Regions from separate parts of the Pontibacter sp. LHS2 genome, predicted to be linked through region 1. Evidence: riboswitches for the same ligand, from Rfam matches in the RefSeq annotation. Region 1 holds a riboswitch; each other region holds the start of a gene.
The links. Region 1 has a riboswitch for S-adenosylmethionine ahead of AC5FX6_RS08690 (O-acetylhomoserine aminocarboxypropyltransferase/cysteine synthase family protein). Riboswitches for the same ligand answer to the same signal wherever they lie in the genome.

Region 1 (6,505 bases):
TACCTGGCCTTTATAAGGAATGGCTCTCGGAAGCACAACATCAAATGCAGAAATTCTGTCGGTGGCAACTACTGCTAAACGATCCTCAAAATAATAAACATCGCGTACCTTGCCTCTATAAAAACCGGTCTGTCCGGCGAAGGAGAAATTAGTTTCTTTTATGGCCTCCATTAGGTCTGTTAGGTTAGAGAAAGGCAAAGTTAAAATATTTTTGTCGGTGAGAGTTATAAGGTATAAGTATAAATGTAAAATGCCTTTGCAGAGGGGATAAGCATCTGAGTTCAGACATAGTATTATACTCTTAAGTATAGTGATAGTTTTATATTATGAAATCTATTGTTTGTACATTATCGAGAATGTTGCGGAGGAGGCAAAGATTTCTCTGTTAACGGCTCCCGATAATGAATGATGTTATGTGCCATTCCTTTAAAAATAATAAAATGAAACGGAAGCATGGCATACCAGTACAGTCTGCCTGCTAAACCATCTGGCCGGAATGCAGCCAATTGCTCGAGGTAGTTTCCATCCGCCTCCTGGCATATTCTGAACTGCAGCCAAGCCTCGCCAGGGAGCTTCATTTCGGCGTAAAGCAGCATACGTCTCGCCTGGAGGTCAACTGCCAGTACACGCCAGAAATCAATAGAATCGCCGGCTTTAACATCAATTGGGTGTCTGCGACCGCGTTGGAGACCAACCCCGCCCACCATTTTGTCGAGTAGTCCGCGTATCTCCCATAGAAAGTCAGTCTTATACCAGCCGCGCTCACCACCAATGCGCAGGATGTTGTCCATCACTTCTTCAGGTGCTCTGTCAAAGCGCATGCGCTGGCGATCGGTGAGAACGCCATGCTCTGGAATTTGTACAAAATCCATGAAATTGAGTTGGATGGTGCCACTCACCAGCGCATCCTTCCAACTCGACACCACCATGTTTTGCTCCATCTTGGTAAAAGCCAGATTCAGAGCACTCTCATAGCTCAGGCACTTATGGGGGATAAGCTGCTGTATGCTGCTGTCTTTCACCACGGCATCGTTACGCAGACTCTCCACCAGACTGCGGGCTAATGCATAGTTGGTGCTCGTGACAAAGTATAGCCAATAGGAGGAAAGCTTGGGCGTGAGTACTGGCAAGGTATAGATGTGCCGTTTCAAGTTCCGGACTTTGGCCAGCTGCAGCAACATTTGCTTGTAGGTGAGCACATCAGGTCCGCCGATCTCGAATCGTTTGTCATAGCAGTCTTCACGGCCGAGCACGGCAGTCAGGTAAAACATCACGTCGCGTATGGCGATGGGTTGGCAGCGTGAGTTGAGCCACCGAGGTGTGATCATTACAGGTAATTTCTCTACCAGGTCGCGGATGATCTCGAAAGAAGCACTGCCTGACCCAATGATGATCGCCGCCCGAAGTACGGTTAGCGATGCTTTGCCCTGCGCGAGCACATCCTCTACCTGTCGGCGGGAACTAAGGTGTTTAGAAAGGTGCTCGTCGTTAGCGATGCCGCTCAGGTAAATCAGTTGCTTGGCACTGGTGCTGTTAAGGTAGCTGACGAAGTTCATGGCCGATGCTCTTTCAGCCTCTTCAAAGTCTGCCGAGCCAGAGCCCATGGAGTGTACCAGATAGTAGGCAGCGTCTATGTCATGGGGTAAGGCCTGTAAACTTTCCGGCTGGAGCAGATCGCCTTTTACCACCTGTACTTTGTCCTTCAGGCTGTCTGCTACCTCGAAACGGCGGGGGTCCCGGACAAGGCATACCACTTCGTGCTGCCCTTCTATGAGCACAGGAAGAAGTCGTTTGCCAATGTAGCCGTTTGCGCCGGTCAGGAGTATCTTCATCTTAATCTTTAGGCCATCTATACCTGCACAACAGGGATGATCTGATAATGTTATACATGTGCGATTATGCTTATTCAAAGATAGCGAATCTGTAGATATGATGGGTCTCTCTTATAAGGTATGCAATGCCTTGATTTGCAAGGTTATGAAATTGATTTTTCGATGAAACTGAAATAATATAAAATAAAAATTTGGATTATTTGAAATGCTGCCCTAATATTGCAACATCAAGTCTGATATCCCTTTGTGGGTATCGATTTATAAAGAAGCGTGGAGAGACAGGCTCTGTGAAGCGCTAGCAACCAGCCTCAGGCAAGGTGCTAATTCCTGATTCCGGATGTTCGGAAGCATATAAATTGATAACGTTATGGAAAAGGGAACAAAACCAACACCGCTTTTTTTACGATCAACCACGGCAGGCCAACTGCCACAATCTCATCATGCCCTCGCACATGCTGCTGTCATGTGTAACCCCATGTGCATGTGTTGCTGCTGTTGCTAGCGCGACCAACATACTAATCAATTTTTTGCTGCAATAACGTCTAGCCACAGGTATAGCCTGTGAGCAAACGTCTGTAGCCTCCTCTTTCCTCTTGTCTTAGAACAAGCTAATCTATTCTATACTTTTCAAAATTTTAAACAAAACGACTATGTCTAATTCACTTCATTTCGAAACACTTCAGTTACACGCCGGCCAAGAGATTGATCCAACCACCCGTTCCCGCGCCGTGCCGATTTACCAGACGTCTTCATATGTTTTCAAAGACGCGGAGCACGGTGCCAACCTGTTTGCGCTTCGGGAGTTCGGCAATATCTATACCCGCATCATGAACCCCACCACCGATGTGTTTGAAAAGCGCATCGCAGCTTTGGAAGGCGGCGTGGCGGCCGTAGCGGTTGCCTCCGGACAGGCGGCTCAGTTCATTGCGCTCAACAACATCCTGCAGGCAGGCGATAATTTTGTGTCCACCAGTTTCCTGTACGGTGGTACTTACAACCAATTTAAGGTGGCCTTCAAAAGGCTGGGGATTGAGGTACGCTTTGCCGAGAGTGACGATCCGGAGAGCTACGAAAGTTTGATCGACGAAAATACCAAAGCCATCTATACCGAATCCATCGGCAACCCGCGCTTCAATATACCTGACTTCGATGGTATAGCGGCCATAGCTAAAAAACATGACATCCCGCTGGTGGTAGACAATACTTTTGGGGCCGGTGGCTACCTGTTCAGGCCGCTGGAGCATGGCGCCAATGTGGTAGTGGAGTCTGCTACGAAGTGGATCGGCGGACACGGTACCAGCATTGGTGGTGTGATCGTGGATGGCGGTAACTTCAACTGGGGTAATGGTAAGTTTACACAGTTCTCTGAACCTTCGGAGGGATATCACGGCCTTAATTTCTGGGAGGTGTTCGGCACGGACGGACCTTTCGGCAATATCGCCTTTTCCATCAGAGCAAGGGTAGAAGGTCTGCGTGACTTTGGTCCGGCGCTTAGCCCGTTCAACTCCTTCCTGCTGCTGCAGGGATTGGAAACACTCTCGCTGCGTGTGGACCGCACCGTGCAAAATGCGCAGGCGCTGGCCGAGTGGCTGGAGCAGCACGAGCAGGTGGAAAGTGTGAACTACCCGGGACTTTCTTCCAGCAAATACCACGACCTGGCCAAGAAATACCTGAAGCGAGGATTTGGTGGCGTACTTTCCTTTAATCTGAAAGGCGACAAAAAACAGGCGGAAATCTTTGTGAACAGCCTGCAACTGGTAAGTCACTTAGCCAATGTCGGCGACGCGAAAACTCTGATCATACACCCAGCCTCTACTACCCACCAGCAGCTTACGGAAAAGGAGCAGCAGAGTGCGGGCGTAACGCCAACGCTACTGCGCCTCTCCGCAGGTATAGAGCACCTCGATGATATCAAAGCTGATCTGGAACAGGCTTTTGCCAAGGTACGGCAGCACCACGATGAACCTGTATTGAACGAAGCATAATGCCTGAACAATTAGTATTCCATTACCAGAGAAAATTTCAGCTGGAGTCGGGGGCATCGCTCCCTGGCTTCCAACTGGCCTATACAACTTATGGACGACTCAATCAAGACCAAAGCAATGTGGTGTGGGTATGCCACGCCCTCACCGGCAGCTCGGACTTCACCGACTGGTGGGGTGAATTATTTGGCGAGGAAAAACTATACGACCCAGCGGACTGGTTTGTGGTTTGTGCGAACACCTTGGGTGGCTGCTATGGATCCACAGGACCACTTGAAATTAATCCGGAAACGCTGCAGCCCTACTACCACAGCTTCCCGCCACTGACCAACCGGGATATTGTGCGGGCTTTTGACCTATTGCGGCAGGACTTAGGTATAACGCAGGTGCATACGCTGCTGGGTGGCTCGCTGGGTGGGCAGCAGGCACTGGAGTGGGCTATAGAACAGCCCCATTTCTTCCAGAACCTGATCCAGGTGGCTTCCAATGCGCGTCATTCGGCTTGGGGCATCGCCTTCAACGAGAGCCAGCGCATGGCCATTCGGCAGGATCCAACCTGGCAGACCAATACCAAAGAAGCAGGTATAGCTGGTCTTAAAACGGCTCGTGCCATTGCCATGCTTTCTTACCGGCACTATACCTGCTACGAAGCATCGCAGCAGGAGCCGGGCAGTAGCATTACCGATAATTTTCGGGCATCCTCCTATCAGGTATACCAAGGTGAGAAACTGGCACAGCGCTTCAACGCCTATACCTATTGGCTGCTTTCCAAAGCTATGGACTCCCACCACATTGGCCGGGACCGGGGAGGTATAGCCAAGGCGCTGGAAAGGCTAAAAGCCAAGTGTCTTTTTGTGGGAGTGGATACCGACCTGCTCTTTCCGGTAGAGGAGCAGCGTGAGCTGAGCCAACTGGTGCCCGGCTCAGGATTCGCTTTGCTCCACTCAGGCTACGGACATGATGGTTTTCTGGTGGAAACGGCACAGTTGACAGAGGCAATTCGACATTTTTATCAAACCCAACAAGTAAAGCACATACACTATGAAAATACAAAAGTTTAAAAAACGCATTGGGCTGATCGGTTTTGGCTGCGTAGGGCAGGGGCTTTACGATGTGGTGGAAGCTAACCGGCACCTTGGTTGGGAGATTGGGAGTATCTGCGTGAAAGACAGAGAGAAGCCACGCACATTGCCAGCCGCCGCCTTTACCTATGATGTGCAGGAGTTGTTGCAAGACTCCAGCCTTGATATTATTGCCGAACTGATCAGCGACCCCAAAGAAGCGCTCAGTATACTCAGGCAAGCTTTGCAGCAGGGCAGAACCGTAGTCTCGGCCAATAAAAAGGTAGTCGCTGAAAATCTGCCAGAGTTAATAAGCTTGCAGCAGAAACATGGGGGAGTGCTGCTGTACGAGGCGTCTGTGTGCGGCAGTATACCTGTGCTGCGCACACTTGAGGCCTACTATGGATCAGAGCCGCTGGTGGAGGTGCGGGGTATACTCAACGGCTCCTCTAATTATATATTAAGTAAGCTGCACAGCGAGGGTGGTAGCTACCAGTCCGCTTTGGCTCAGGCGCAGGAATTGGGTTTCGCCGAAGCCGATCCCTCTTTGGATGTGGAGGGAACAGACGCCCTGCACAAGCTCTGCATCCTGGCCGCGCATGCCTATGGGGTACTAGTGCATCCAGACGAGGTGCTGCACTTCGGTATCAATCACATCAGTTCAGAGGCTATAGAATTGGCTGCCGCACTAAATTGCCGCATCAAACTCGTTGGTTCGCTAAGAGCAGTGGGTACAGACCGGGTTTCGTTGCAGGTGCTGCCTACCTTGGTACACGAAACCGATGCTCTGTATGACGTGGAAGCTGAGTTTAACGGACTCGAAATAGAGGCGCGGTTTGCCGGTCAGCAATTCCTGAAGGGGCGCGGTGCGGGGAGTCACCCCACTGGTTCAGCGGTATGGGCTGATATCACGTCGGCTGTTCGCGGTTACCGCTATACCTATCCGAAGCTATGTACAAATCAGACTGCTGTCGCGTTGAGCGATAAACCGCTTAAACTTTTGCTGGATAACACAACTCCAATGAGTTCGAGCATATTGGACCTGTTGGAGGCAAAAGTCTTGCATCAATCTGTAGATTTGAAACAAGCTGTAGTTGCAGTACAGTCAGAACAACTGAAGCTTCATCAGCACGCGCTGAAGGAGCAGAAGGTATTTGTAGTTGCTATACCTGAAAGTTTGTCAGTTGACCAGATACGTACTGTGCAAAACAGAGCGGAAGCAATAATTGCCTAAAATAAGCATGTTATCAGTCTAGGTTAGTAAGGATAATTCAGGGAGTGCTAAAAAGGCGGAGTCTTAATTTATGAGAAAAATTCAATTGTAGTATTTATATAATTGTAATTTTTAATTGTACATAAATTTTATAGGTATGTTGAGATGAATTGGATTAGAGCATTTAGAATAGGATTTTAAAATATTTATGTAAATAACGTTATCATTTTCATCTCTTTATGGTTTTACTATCGTACAAAGAATATTTATGGACGATACATAATACCCGACGACAATGAAAACCTATATACCCTGGATAAGCTCTCTACTTCTGATAATTATATTTTCATCCTGTAGAAATGACAATGTTTCACCTATCCGAAATGTGCGTTTCGACCCTGGTTTGCTAAATCCGAT
Region 2 (6,505 bases), on a different contig from region 1:
CCGCCGGCATAGAGAAAGGGCTTTTTGGTTGGTTTTGGCTGTAGCACATTGTCTTCTACCTGGTAGTAGTTGCCCTGGTAAGAGAAGTGGTCCTGCTCCCACACGCCAGTCACGACATCGAGCCACTCTTTGGTGCGGGCGTAGCGGTCATCGTGCTGCTCAAACTGGAGTCCGTACTTGGTCGCCTCGTCTTTCCACCACGACGATACTACGTTCAGCGACAGGCGGTCGCCGCTGATCTGGGCGATGTTGGCCGCCTGCTTGGCCAGTATGGCCGGGTTATGGAAAGTGGGGCGCACGGCCACCATGATCTCCAATTGCTCGGTCACAGCTGCTAAAGCCGCCGCGGTAGACCAGGCTTCCAGGGAGGGGGCTTCTTCACCTTTGATGTCGTTCAGGTATAGCTCTGCAATGAGGGAGAGGCTGTAACCCCAGTCCTCGCTGCGTTGCGCCAGTTTTTTGACATAGTCCCAGTTCGGGGCCATGTTCTCGTTGTCGACGTTGCGTAACCAGCCGCCGAATACCGGTAACCAATATCCGAATTCCATGCTTATACCTCCTCTCTTTTCAGTTGCGCCTTTTTCTCCAGGAAGTCCACCAGACGGGCATGCGGGTTGAAGCCGATCACGTTAACGGCATCTGCCACGAAGTTTGACAGCGCATTCACGTCATAGTAGTAGATCTGTCCATCGCGGTCGTCGATGGTATACTCGATGCCACCTACATCTATACCTGCCTCCTGCATGATCCGCTCGATAGCATCGATCACTTCCTGCTCCGGGGTGAAGGCTTCTACACGCATACCGTTCTTCGGTGCGTCGATGGCGCAGGCATTGCGTACCAGCTCTTTGCCGGAAGTGGTCTGGCAGATATCGGCAGGGCAGAGGTTGAAGCTCTCACCTGTGGTGTATACCTTGATGGCATAGAGGTACTTGCCGCCCAGGGTCTCTACGCGGTTTATATGGCCACCGCGGGCAGGTATAAACTCCTGCACCAGCGCCGTGTGGTCGATGCCCAGCTCCACCTGGCCGGTGGTAACAGCAAGCGCCAGTTCTTCCGGTGAATCATAGCGCACGATGCCGGCACCACTGCCTCCGATATTGGCTTTTACCACGATTGGGTAGCGCAGTCCTTCCGCTGCTTTTACCGCCTGCGAAGCATGGTTGATCACACGCGATTTCGGGTAGGGCAGGCCCAGTTTTTCGAGTAGCGTGAGCTGCAGCGCTTTGGATGTTTCGTAGAGGAAAGCTTTGTGACCGTTGATCACTGTTACACCTTTTGCCTCGAGGTGAGCAAGCAGGTTCAAGGTATAGAAGATGCCCTGTTGGTTATTGCGCAGGTAAGCTGATGGGCTCATGCGGTTGAATACCAGGCTGTAGTTTTGCTCCGGCGAGGCCAGATCATAGGTATGCGCGGCTGCATCCTGGCGCTCGTAAGGTATGCCGCGTGCCTCAAGTTCGTTGAACAAGGGACGGAACCATTCCTGGTGTTCGTGAAAAATAGCTATTGTTTTATCTGATGAATAGGCTGACATAAGTATATATATTAAGTGTGAATTGTTGACAAAATGGTACCAGGCACCCCGCTCAGGCAAGGTGAGGAAAATGATGAGACACAGGGAGTAAGACCCTAAAAATGCAGGAAAGGGTATGACAAAGCAGGGCCCGAGATGCAGCGAGTGCATAGGGCAGCGCTATCCCTGTGAGCTGCGCAGGGAGACGATAAAGTCTAACTTAAAATAGTGGAGACCTTCGCAGCTGTGTTAGCAACAACAGCAACAACAGGTATAAGAAGCGAATGAAAATGATGAACCGAATGAAGCTGGGATGCTTCGGTTGATAAGTGAACCAGTAAGGGTGTTCGCTGAATTGTTCATGTTTAAAAATTTATATCCCCTAAATGCTTTAGGCAGGAATTAGCACCTGGTGTGGTTCACTGGTTGCTAGAAGTTCACAGAGCCTGTTCTCTCCCTTCTTCTTTATAAATCAAATACGGTGTAGGTATATTGACTTTACGGATACAAAGTTGGGGGCAGATTTTAAGAATTCCAAATTATAAGTAAAAAAAGTGTAGGTACATTGGTTTTGAAGCGGGCTGAGCCAGATCGAGTCTATGGGCTTTTACTTCTGCAGTCGCTTCCCTTTCTTTGCATTGACTAAGTCCTATACCTGATGAGCAAACCCCAACATACTGTAGTGGTCGCGTCACGCAACCCGGTAAAAGTAGCTGCTGCCCTTGGTGGCTTCCGCAACATGTTTCCTGCGCTGCACTTCGAGGCCATACCTGTGTCAGTGCCCTCTGGCGTAGCTGACCAGCCCATGACAGACGAGGAAACCATGACTGGCGCCCTGAACAGGGTAAACAAGGCGCACGCGGCACATCCGGATGCTGATTACTGGATAGGTATAGAAGGCGGTGTGGAGTCGCATGATGACGAACTGGCTGCTTTTGCCTGGGTGGTGGTGCGCTCGGCTAAAGGTATAGGCAAGGCGCGATCAGCTTCTTTTTACCTGCCCGGCATTGTAGCCGATCTGGTAGAGAAGGGGATGGAACTTGGGGAAGCGGATGACCTGGTGTTCAGGAAATCCAATTCAAAGCAGGCATCCGGTGCTATCGGGCTGCTCACCGACAATGCGGTAGACAGAACACAGCTCTACGAGCAGGCTGTGATACTGGCGTTGGTACGGTTCAAAAACGAGGCGCTATACCTGCAGAAAACTCTGGAGGGGTAGTTAGTTTTACTGTTGTGTTTCGTCAGTTTGCTGTTTTAACTGTTTTTCGGCCTCCAGCGCAGGTTGTGACAGAGATGTCTGCAGGTCATTTTCCTCGATTTGCTGATTGACGAGCCTTGCCTGCTGCACCAGTCCTTTGAATAGCCGACGGTGTGAGCGACTCTGCGGCAAGTACTCCGGATGCCATTGTACACCGATCATGAACTCCTGCTCCTGATGCTCTATACCTTGTACAACCTTGTTGGGCTCACGGGCGACAATATTCACGGATTCTCCTGCTTCTTTTACCGCCTGATTGTGCAGTGCATTCACTCTGAGCCGCTGGGTTCCTAACACATCAGCCAATTTGCTGCCTGCTTTTATATGCACTTTTTTCACCGGAAACACACTGGCCGGATTGGGCTCTTCAAGGTAAAACGTGTTGATGTCCTGGTAAAGGGTACCCCGGAAATACACGTTCATCAGTTGAGCCCCCCGGCAGATCCCCATCACGGGCAGGTTCTTTTGTACAGCCTGGTCCAGCAGCTGCAGCTCGAGGTGGTCGCGGGCACGGTCCAGCCCGAAGCTCAGTTTGCGACTAAGCAATTTGCGGAGCAGGAACACGGCCGGGTAGTAAACCCAACTCACAAAGCGACCTACCCGCTGGAAAATGTTCTTTCGGGGATGTTGCAGGGTGCGGCGTAAGTACTCATCCATCACATGTTCCTGCTCATAAATGGAGGGGTCCACATCAGCGCCTCCTCCTATGATCAATCCCTGCAAACCGTCCGCGGTGCGGGGCCTGGAGGGCGTAATGCGTACCGGTCTGCCGCCGGCCAGCAATACCGAAAGTGCCGTGAAAAACCAGGCGGCTCCACCACCTTTGTCAGGCCCTGTGATGCCGATGGTCGGTCTGCCTCGGTGTATTTTATTTTCAGATCTTAGGATAGCCATTCCTTTATTCTATTTGTCCATTTGGTTTCAAAACCCAGTAAGGTGTGGGTCTTCAGGTAGCGGTACTCTTTGCTCATATGAGCAAGGGTAGACCTGTCCGTTGCCAGCTCCTCAATCCGCACCCAATTGTTCCATTCCTGCGCCAGGGTCCAGTCAGGTTGTGAGACCGAGCTGTTGGGGAGCCTGTAATGGAAGGCTTTGCGTGCCTTTACTTTACCAAGTCTGGTATACTGCGCCAGCATATCACTTCGGAGGTAGACCAGTAAGGGATAGAGGTCCAGCGGGCGGTTCCGGTCCGGGTTATAGGTATGGTAATCGATAATAAACCCATCCAGATCGGGTGCATAGTCCGGGTTAAGCACCAAGTCCACATAGTCAGCCGGGTAAGGGGCGATAAAGGGACTGATCTGCCGGGCGAAGTCGGTTCGTCCTTCTTCCAGTAGCCAGGGGTACAGCAGCAGGAAAGCCCGCAGGTAAGCAAGCAGTGTGTCAATGTCCAATTCGGGAACCTCCACATTGATGTGGGTGCCAAAGGCATTCGTAGGGAAGGCATTTGTTCCCTCAGCATGGTGCTGGAAAAGGGCATCCCGCAGCCTTTCCAGCTTGTCAAGCTGTGTGCAGGGGATCGGGGGACAGGCGATCTCGTTGGGGAACACTTTACCTATCAAATTGCCGAGCGTTTCCTCTACTTCATCTTCCAGGGTGCCATTTCCAATTTTGATGTCTTCGATATGCAGGTTGAAGGTTTCAAACACCTTTTTATAGCGTTTCTCTGTGAGCAGCGTCAGGTCAAACTCAATCGTGAAATCACCAAGCTCCGTACCGGTTACCAGCTGCTTGAAGCGGTTTTCTTTTTGCACGGTTCCCCCATACAGCTCCTGTACCAGCCGTGCAGAGTCCTCAACGCTCAGGTTAGTATATTCCAGCTCAAAACCCACTTTACGCAGCTTGCCTTGTTCATTGTGTAATATGGGCGGATGTTTGAATACCATAGTTTAAATTCAGGATATGTAAATAAAACGGCAATACAGGGATACGGTTCGGATGCGCCTGCCGTAGCCAGAGATAATCGATCCTCATAGCCGATAGCCCTTCCTGCATTTAAAACCTGAAGGACTGCAATCGGGTAAAGAGTAGGATTCATTTCTAGGACTAAAGAAAAGCAGGCTTGACATTCATCAGAATTACCCTGTTGCTCGTGATCATTGGTATTTCGGGCTGCACGGGATGGGATACAAACGAAACCGGACTAGTTACTGAAAATGCCATGGTGGTGACAGCGCATCCGCTGGCTTCTGACGTGGGGGCTGACATCCTGCGGCGCGGCGGCAATGCCGTGGATGCGGCAGTGGCGGTGCAATTTGCCCTGGCAGTGGTATACCCTGATGCGGGGAACATTGGAGGCGGTGGATTCCTGGTACTTCGACAGCAGGATGGGGCCGTGGATGCGCTGGACTATCGGGAGAAAGCACCGGGCAAAGCCCATCGCGACATGTACCTGGATGCGCAGGGAAATGTCATAACAGAGTTGAGCTTCAAGGGGCACCTGGCTCCTGGAGTACCCGGCACAGTGGACGGTATGGTCAAGCTGCACGAAAAGTATGGCAGCATGCCCTGGGCCGAATTGGTGCAGCCCGCAGTAGAGTTAGCCGCCACAGGCTTTCCCCTAACCCGGAAGGAGGCAAAGAAGCTAAACGATGAACGAAGCGATTTTATAAAATACAACACCCTGCGACCGGAGTTCATCCTCCAGAACCGCTGGCGGGAAGGGGATAGCCTCCGGTTGACAGACTTAGCCTATACCTTAGAGCGGATCCGGGATCAGGGCAGAGCAGGTTTTTATGAAGGGGAGACGGCTGAGCTGATCGAGGCGGAGATGCAGCGTGGTGGGGGCATTATTTCCAAAGCCGATCTGGCAGCCTACAGCGCTGTCTGGCGTAAACCCCTGGCAGGGCAAGTCGGTGACTATCATGTGATTTCCATGCCGCCTCCTTCCAGCGGAGGTATAGCCTTGCTTCAACTGCTACACATCGCACAAGATTATCCCCTGAAAGACTGGGGCTGGAATTCTGCACAGACAGCACACCTGATGGTGGAGGCCGAGCGAAGAATATACGCTGACCGGGCCCGGCACCTGGGTGATCCGGACTTTTACGAAGTGCCGGTGGCAGGCCTTCTGGACACGGCTTATATCCGTAGCCGAATGCAGGATGTGTCGCTGGACAGGGCGACAGACAGCGATGCTGTTTTGGCCGGTGTGCCCGCTCCCCCCGAAAGCCCCAATACCACGCACTATTCCATTGTTGATTCGCAGGGAAACGCCATTTCAGTTACCACAACACTAAACAGTAGTTTCGGCTCCAAAGTGTTTGTGGCTGGAGCGGGATTTCTGCTTAATAACGAGATGGATGATTTCAGTGTCAAGCCGGGTTTCCCGAACAGCTATGGACTAGTAGGCGGGGAGGCCAATGCCATAGCACCGGGCAAACGCATGCTCAGTTCTATGACGCCTGCCATACTGGAAAAAGACGGCAAACTCCACCTGATCATCGGGAGCATGGGCGGCTCCACTATCATCACTACTGTTTACCAGATCATCCTGAACGTAACCGTACATGGCATGCCGATGCAGGGAGCAGTCAATGCCGGCCGCTTTCATCACCAGTGGAAACCCGACTGGATACTGTGTGAATGGGGCGCGCTGGGATTTGGTACAGGGTTGAAGATGTGGTGGCGAGGGCACCGGATAGCTCCCAAATCAGGAGGAATTGGCAGAGCCGCAGGTATACTGGTGCGCCCGGATGGTCGTCTGGAAGGAGGAGCAGATCCGAGAGGAGATG
Region 3 (6,505 bases), on a different contig from region 1:
CACGACCTGCTCTATCAGCTCAGATGCGTAGTTATGCCCATCAGGTTCCGGCACGAAGCGCTGTTCGCTCTTTACACAGTCGCCCCGCAGCACCAGCACATTATCTATACCCAGAAAGTGTAGGTCTATCAGGGCATTTTCGGTTTCCTCTCTGCTGAAGCCACCGCAGATAAGATGCGGCACGGTGTCTACTTTGTAGTGGTTCTGGATGGCCGCACAAATGCCGACCGTACCCGGCCGCTTGCGTGTGGTACGCTTCTCCAGCAAACCGTTTTCCCGCGACTTGTAGATATACTCTTCGCGGTGGTAAGTCACGTCAATAAAAGGCGGGCTGAACTCCATCAGCGGGTCGATGTGGCTGAACAGCGTCTTCATGTTTTCGCCTTTGAGCGGAGGCAAGATCTCAAAGGTGAACAGCGTCTTGCCGTTAGCGTTCTGGAAGTGCTCGGTTACTTTCAAGGTATGTAGATGGTTTACCTCACCCCGGCCCTCTCCTAAAAACAAGAGAGGGTGATTCCAGAGGTGAGAAGTAATTAATAATTCTATGTCTCAAATATCATTGCTATTCCAGAATTAAAATCTAAAACAGCTTTTTAGCTCCCTCCCCTGTTTTTAGGAGAGGGTTGGGGAGAGGTGTGCCTTTGGCTCGTAGTTCAGGTTTGGCGACAACCAGCGTTCCAACTCCTCTTTGGCCATTCCTTTGCGTCGGGCGATGTCGGCTACCTGATCTTCGCCGATCTTACCTAAGCCAAAGTAACGGGAGTCCGGATGAGAGAAATAAAGACCACTCACCGAAGATGCCGGATGCATGGCCAGGTTCTCGGTCAGGATCACACCTGTTTCTTCCGCCTTCAGCAAGTTGAATAACGTGATCTTTTCGGTGTGGTCCGGACAGCCAGGGTAGCCGGGAGCCGGACGTATACCTTTGTATTGCTCTTTGATCAAGCCTTCGTTATCCAGCTGCTCATCCGGTGAGTAGCCCCACAGTTCTTTGCGCACTTTTTGGTGCATGTGCTCGGCGAATGCTTCTGCCAAACGATCGGCCAAGGCTTTGACCATAATGGCCCGGTAGTCGTCGTGCTCGGCTTCGTACTGCTCCAGTAATTTCTCGATGCCAAAGCCAGCCGACACCACAAAACCGCCGAGGTAGTCGGCTATACCTGTTTCCTTTGGTGCAAGAAAGTCAGAGAAGGCGAGGTTAGGCACATTGGCTCCTTTCTTGCCTTGTTGGCGCAAGGTATGGAACTCGGTGAGGACGTTTTCACGTGAATCATCGGCGTATACCTCGATCGTATCGTCGGCCTCCACATTAGCCGGGTAGAAGCCCACCACGGCGCGGGCTTCTAGCAATTGCTTGTCTACGATCTCCTGCAGCATGGCTTGCGCATCGGCAAACAGCTTAGTGGCTTCCGCTCCCAGTTCCGGATCGTTCAGGATTTTCGGGTACTGCCGCTTGAGCTCCCAGGTATGGAAGAAAGGGGTCCAGTCGATATAAGGAATAATCTCTTCCAAGGGATAGTTGGTGTATACCTTGTTGCCAACGAAGCTCGGCTTCGTTACTTCAGTGGCTTCCCAGTCAACCTGATACTTATTGGCGCGGGCTTCTTGTATACTTGCAAAAGCGCGGTCTTTGGTGCGGTTCAGGTGATCTTCGCGCAGTTTCCCGTACTCTGCCTTGATCTCAGCCATGTAGCTGTCGCGGTTGCCACCCAACAGGTTGCTCACCACCGTCACGCTGCGGGACGCATCATGCACGTGCACGACCGGTCCGCTGTACTGCGGCGCGATCTTCACAGCCGTGTGCACACGCGAAGTTGTAGCGCCACCAATCAGCAAAGGGATTTTCATGCCGCGGCGTTCCATCTCCTGCGCGATGTAAACCATTTCGTCCAGTGATGGTGTAATCAGACCGCTTAGACCGATGATGTCAACTTGCTGTGCTTCGGCTTCTGCAAGAATCTTATCCAACTGCACCATCACACCAAGGTCTATCACCTCGTAATTGTTACATGCGAGTACCACGCCTACAATGTTTTTCCCGATGTCGTGCACGTCCCCCTTCACCGTTGCCATCAGGATCGTGCCAGCTGTTGATTTGGACGTGTCGGATGCCAGCTTTTCCTGCTCCATAAAGGGCAACAGGTAGGCTACTGACTTCTTCATCACGCGGGCGCTCTTCACTACCTGCGGCAGGAACATTTTACCTGCGCCGAACAAGTCGCCCACTACCTGCATACCTGCCATCAGGGGGCCTTCGATCACGTCGAGTGTCTTAGTGGCTTTCTGCCGGGCTTCTTCGGTGTCTTCGTCTATGAAGTCGACGATGCCTTTCACCAAAGCGTGCTTCAGGCGTTCTTCCACGGGAGCTTCGCGCCAGGAGTTGTCAGCAACTGTAGCAGTCTTGCCTTTGCCTTTGATGGTTTCAGCATAGTTCACCAATCGCTCTGTTGAATCCGGGTGATGGTTGAAGATGACGTCTTCGATCAGGTTGCGCAGTTCGAGCAGCACCTCTTCATAAATACCCAGCATACCTGCATTCACGATGCCCATGTCCATCCCCGCCTGCACAGCGTGGTAGAGGAAGATGGTGTGCATGGCCTCACGCACCAAGTCGTTGCCTCGGAAGGAGAAGGACAGGTTGCTCACGCCGCCGCTCACCTGCGCATGCGGCAGATTGGCCTTGATCCATTTCACCGCCTCAATGTAGTCGACGGCGTAGTTGTTGTGCTCCTCTATACCTGTGGCGATGGCCAGGATGTTCGGGTCAAAGATGATGTCCTGTGGCGGGAAGCCCACTTCGTCTACCAGGATGCGGTAGGAGCGCTCACAAATCTCGATGCGGCGCGGCAAAGTATCGGCTTGGCCCCGTTCATCAAAGGCCATCACCACCACAGCGGCACCGTATTGGCGCACTTTGCGGGCCAGTTTCTTAAAGGCTTCTTCGCCTTCCTTCAGTGAGATGGAGTTTACGATTGATTTACCCTGAACACATTTGAGGCCTGCCTCTATCACGCTCCATTTCGAAGAGTCGATCATGATGGGCAGTTTGGCGATGTCGGGTTCAGAGGCGATCAGGTGGAGGAAGTCGGTCATGGCCTGCTCCGAGTCGAGCATACCCTCGTCCATGTTCACGTCGATGATCTGAGCGCCACCCTCTACCTGCTGTCGGGCAACCGATAGGGCTTCCTCAAACTTACCGTCTACGATCAGGCGGGAGAATTTCTTGGAGCCGGTGACGTTGGTGCGTTCGCCAACATTCACGAAAAGGGTATCGGAAGTGATGGTGAGGGGCTCGAGGCCGCTGTAGCGTGGGAGGGGAGCTACGGGAGTGGGAACGTGCGGTTTATACCTGCGCACCAGGTCTGCGATTACTTTGGTGTGTACTGGCGTCGTGCCACAACAACCACCCAACACGTTTACCAACCCTTCCTTCAGGTATTCCTCTACAATAGCACCCATCTGCTGGGCTGTTTCATCGTAGCCGCCAAAGGCATTTGGCAAGCCGGCATTCGGGTAAGCACTGATGTAACAGTTGGATATGCGGGAGAGCTCCTGAATATGCGTCTTGAGCTGACGGGCACCCAAAGCACAGTTGAATCCCACACTCAGGATGGGTGCATGCGAAATGGAGTTCCAGAAGGCTTCCACTGTTTGTCCGGATAAGGTACGGCCGCTGGCGTCGGTGATAGTGCCCGACACCATGATCGGCAGCTCCTTGCCACCGTCATTCACATATTGCTGTATCGCAAAGAGGGCGGCCTTACAGTTGAGCGTATCGAATACCGTCTCCACCAGCAGGAGGTCTGAACCGCCGTCCATCAGCCCGCGCACCTGCTCGTAATAAGCCTCCACCAATTGGTCGAAGGTGATGGCGCGGTAACCGGGGTTGTTCACATCCGGGGAGAGGGAAGCCGTGCGGTTGGTCGGGCCAATAGCGCCTGCTACGAAGCGCTTGTGCGCCGGACCTTTGGCTTCCACTTCATCAGCCGCCTCACGGGCTATTTTGGCTGATTCGTAGTTTATCTCATACACCACATGCTCCAGGTGATAATCAGCCATCGCGATGCTGGTGCCGCTGAAGGTATTGGTCTCGATGATGTCAGCGCCAGCTTCGAGGTACTCGGTGTGGATGGCCTTGATAATATCGGGCCGTGTGATAGAGAGTAAGTCGTTGTTACCTTTGAGATCAGACGGATGGTCCTTGAAGCGCTCGCCACGAAAATCGGTTTCGGAGAGCTGGTAGCGCTGGATCATGGTGCCCATGGCGCCATCAAGCACAAGCACGCGCTCCTGCAGCAAGGTATGGATCGGATGTGATTTGGTCATTTTGGTGTTCCCCCTCTTGGTTAAGTCTACATACGCGCTTATCAAGAAGGACACCCAAGGTAGGTATACTCTCTTATCTTTTCCCGGCCAAGGTATGGCTGAGAAGGGAATTAGCACCAAGCTGGTACAAGGTTGCTAAGACGTCATAGGGCCCTGTCCCTCGGTCTTTCTTGATAAGAATGCTGCAAAGATACACACTTATCCGCAAAAGGCGAATTTTTGTTGCATCAGGATAAGAGGATATCAGGAGAGAAGGAGGTTTAAAGTCGCGCCCAGAAAAGTATAAAAACAGAAAGGGACACCAAAAGTGTCCCTTTCCTAAAAGAGTTTAATTGTTTTCACTCTATAACTCTTTATACCTTCTTATACGGAGGCGCTAACCCGATTGTTCTTGCCTCGGAGAAGTATTTACATTTAGGCAAAATAAAAAGGGACCACCTTGCTGGGAGTCCCTTTTTACTTCAAAGCCCAAAGACTTTTGGTATCGGTCAGAATTAAGCTTCTGCTTCTACTTTAGGAATTACAGAAACGAATGAACGGTTCTTAACGCCTTTTTTGAATGAAACTACACCGTCAACCATAGCGAACAGTGTGTGGTCTTTGCCCATACCCACGTTCTGACCCGGGTGGTGTGCAGTACCTCTTTGTCTTACAATGATGTTACCAGCGATGATATCCTGGCCACCGTAAATCTTAACGCCAAGTCGTTTAGAATGCGACTCACGACCGTTGTTAGAACTACCAGCTCCTTTTTTGTGTGCCATTTTGTTTAATTATTTACTCAGGGCGATGAAACACCTGAAAAATTCAACGTTTAATTTCTTCTTACTGCTTAACCAATGCTCTCGATCAGAACTTTCGTGAAGTGCTGGCGGTGACCATTCTTCTTACGATAGCCTTTTCTTCTCTTCTTTTTGAAAACGATTACTTTGTCGCCTTTCACGTTGCCAAGGATTTTACCAACCACTTTAACACCGCTAACGAAAGGAGCACCTACAGTAAGCGTGCCGTTATCATCAGTAAGAAGAACATTGGTGAACTCAACGGCGTCACCATCATTGCCGGAAAGCTTGTTAGCGTAGATGAACCTTCCGGCCTCTACTTTGGTCTGTTGACCTGCGATTTCTACAATTGCGTACATCAGCTTCAATGTATGATTTAAAAAATTTTAAGTCTGCAAAATTAGCAGTCTAAAAATTAATATGCAAATCATTGTTCCTTAATTCATTCTGTTTTTTCAGACCTTATGCACAACTATGTGGATAACGATGTTGAAATCTCTATTCAATTATTTTGCACCTCCTGAAATAGCACATAACACACTAATCCGCAGAACGTTGCCTCTCGATTGAGAAATTCACGTTTTCCACACCAACTCCATAAGCCGGGCAAAACCTTCCTCCGAATTTGGAGCCAAGCTTGCTGTTTATTGGATTTTAGACCCTGCAAAATGCCCACACTTGCTTAATAGGCGTCACAAGCTTGCACTTTTCATCATTTAACAATGATTTAATATTGTGTTTACTATATAAAGACAATTATATATGTCAACACAATCATGTTAATAAGCCTGTTAATTCCATGACAAAAATCACACAATCAAACACTTAGCAAAGTGTTAATAAATTGAACAACTTTAGCCCTCCAATTCAAGTTCTTATCACTATATTTGAAAACCTGTTACCTTAAAGTCACCCGCCAAACGGTGCCTTGACTTCTAAGTCTGACATTATATAAAACAGTAACGAAGTGTCGCTGTTAGTTTAAATAACATTAAAGTTTACGCGCATGGAGCCAATACTACAAGAGAACCCAAATCGCTTTGTTTTATTCCCGATACAGCACGACGAGGTGTGGCAGATGTATAAAAAGGCAGAGGCCAGCTTCTGGACCGCCGAGGAAATCGACTTGTCGCAGGACCAGAAAGACTGGGAGAACCTGAACGACGGCGAACGCCACTTCATCAGTCACGTACTGGCTTTCTTCGCTGCTTCGGACGGCATCGTAAACGAGAACCTGGCCATCAACTTCATGCAGGAAGTACAGCTACCGGAAGCTCGCTGCTTCTATGGCTTCCAGATCATGATGGAGAACATTCACGCCGAGACTTACTCCCTGCTGATCGACACTTATATAAAGAAGCAGTCTGAAAAAGACTATCTGTTCAACGCACTGGAGA

Region 2: it holds a riboswitch for S-adenosylmethionine, as region 1 does, so the genes downstream of both, AC5FX6_RS06900 (ATP-grasp domain-containing protein) here and AC5FX6_RS08690 (O-acetylhomoserine aminocarboxypropyltransferase/cysteine synthase family protein) in region 1, are expected to answer to the same signal.
Region 3: it holds a riboswitch for S-adenosylmethionine, as region 1 does, so the genes downstream of both, metH (methionine synthase) here and AC5FX6_RS08690 (O-acetylhomoserine aminocarboxypropyltransferase/cysteine synthase family protein) in region 1, are expected to answer to the same signal.

The regions. Positions count from the first base shown of each region.
Region 1 covers NZ_JBZYWG010000002.1:3,313-9,817, reverse strand. The annotation lists gene AC5FX6_RS08700 (phosphoribosylaminoimidazolesuccinocarboxamide synthase) at 1-171, opposite strand, end outside; gene AC5FX6_RS08695 (SDR family oxidoreductase) at 348-1,832, opposite strand; SAM riboswitch class I at 2,088-2,190, shown strand; gene AC5FX6_RS08690 (O-acetylhomoserine aminocarboxypropyltransferase/cysteine synthase family protein) at 2,483-3,817, shown strand; gene metX (homoserine O-acetyltransferase MetX) at 3,817-4,875, shown strand; gene AC5FX6_RS08680 (homoserine dehydrogenase) at 4,856-6,109, shown strand; gene AC5FX6_RS08675 (hypothetical protein) at 6,384-6,505, shown strand, end outside.
Region 2 covers NZ_JBZYWG010000001.1:1,570,313-1,576,817, reverse strand. The annotation lists gene AC5FX6_RS06905 (LLM class flavin-dependent oxidoreductase) at 1-548, opposite strand, end outside; gene AC5FX6_RS06900 (ATP-grasp domain-containing protein) at 551-1,534, opposite strand; SAM riboswitch class I at 1,884-1,987, opposite strand; gene yjjX (inosine/xanthosine triphosphatase) at 2,172-2,732, shown strand; gene AC5FX6_RS06890 (gamma-glutamyl-gamma-aminobutyrate hydrolase family protein) at 2,739-3,665, opposite strand; gene AC5FX6_RS06885 (amidoligase family protein) at 3,653-4,657, opposite strand; gene ggt (gamma-glutamyltransferase) at 4,933-6,505, shown strand, end outside.
Region 3 covers NZ_JBZYWG010000004.1:193,128-199,632, forward strand. The annotation lists gene metF (methylenetetrahydrofolate reductase [NAD(P)H]) at 1-459, opposite strand, end outside; gene metH (methionine synthase) at 613-4,326, opposite strand; SAM riboswitch class I at 4,397-4,506, opposite strand; gene rpmA (50S ribosomal protein L27) at 4,821-5,090, opposite strand; gene rplU (50S ribosomal protein L21) at 5,159-5,467, opposite strand; gene AC5FX6_RS18740 (ribonucleoside-diphosphate reductase small subunit) at 6,115-6,505, shown strand, end outside.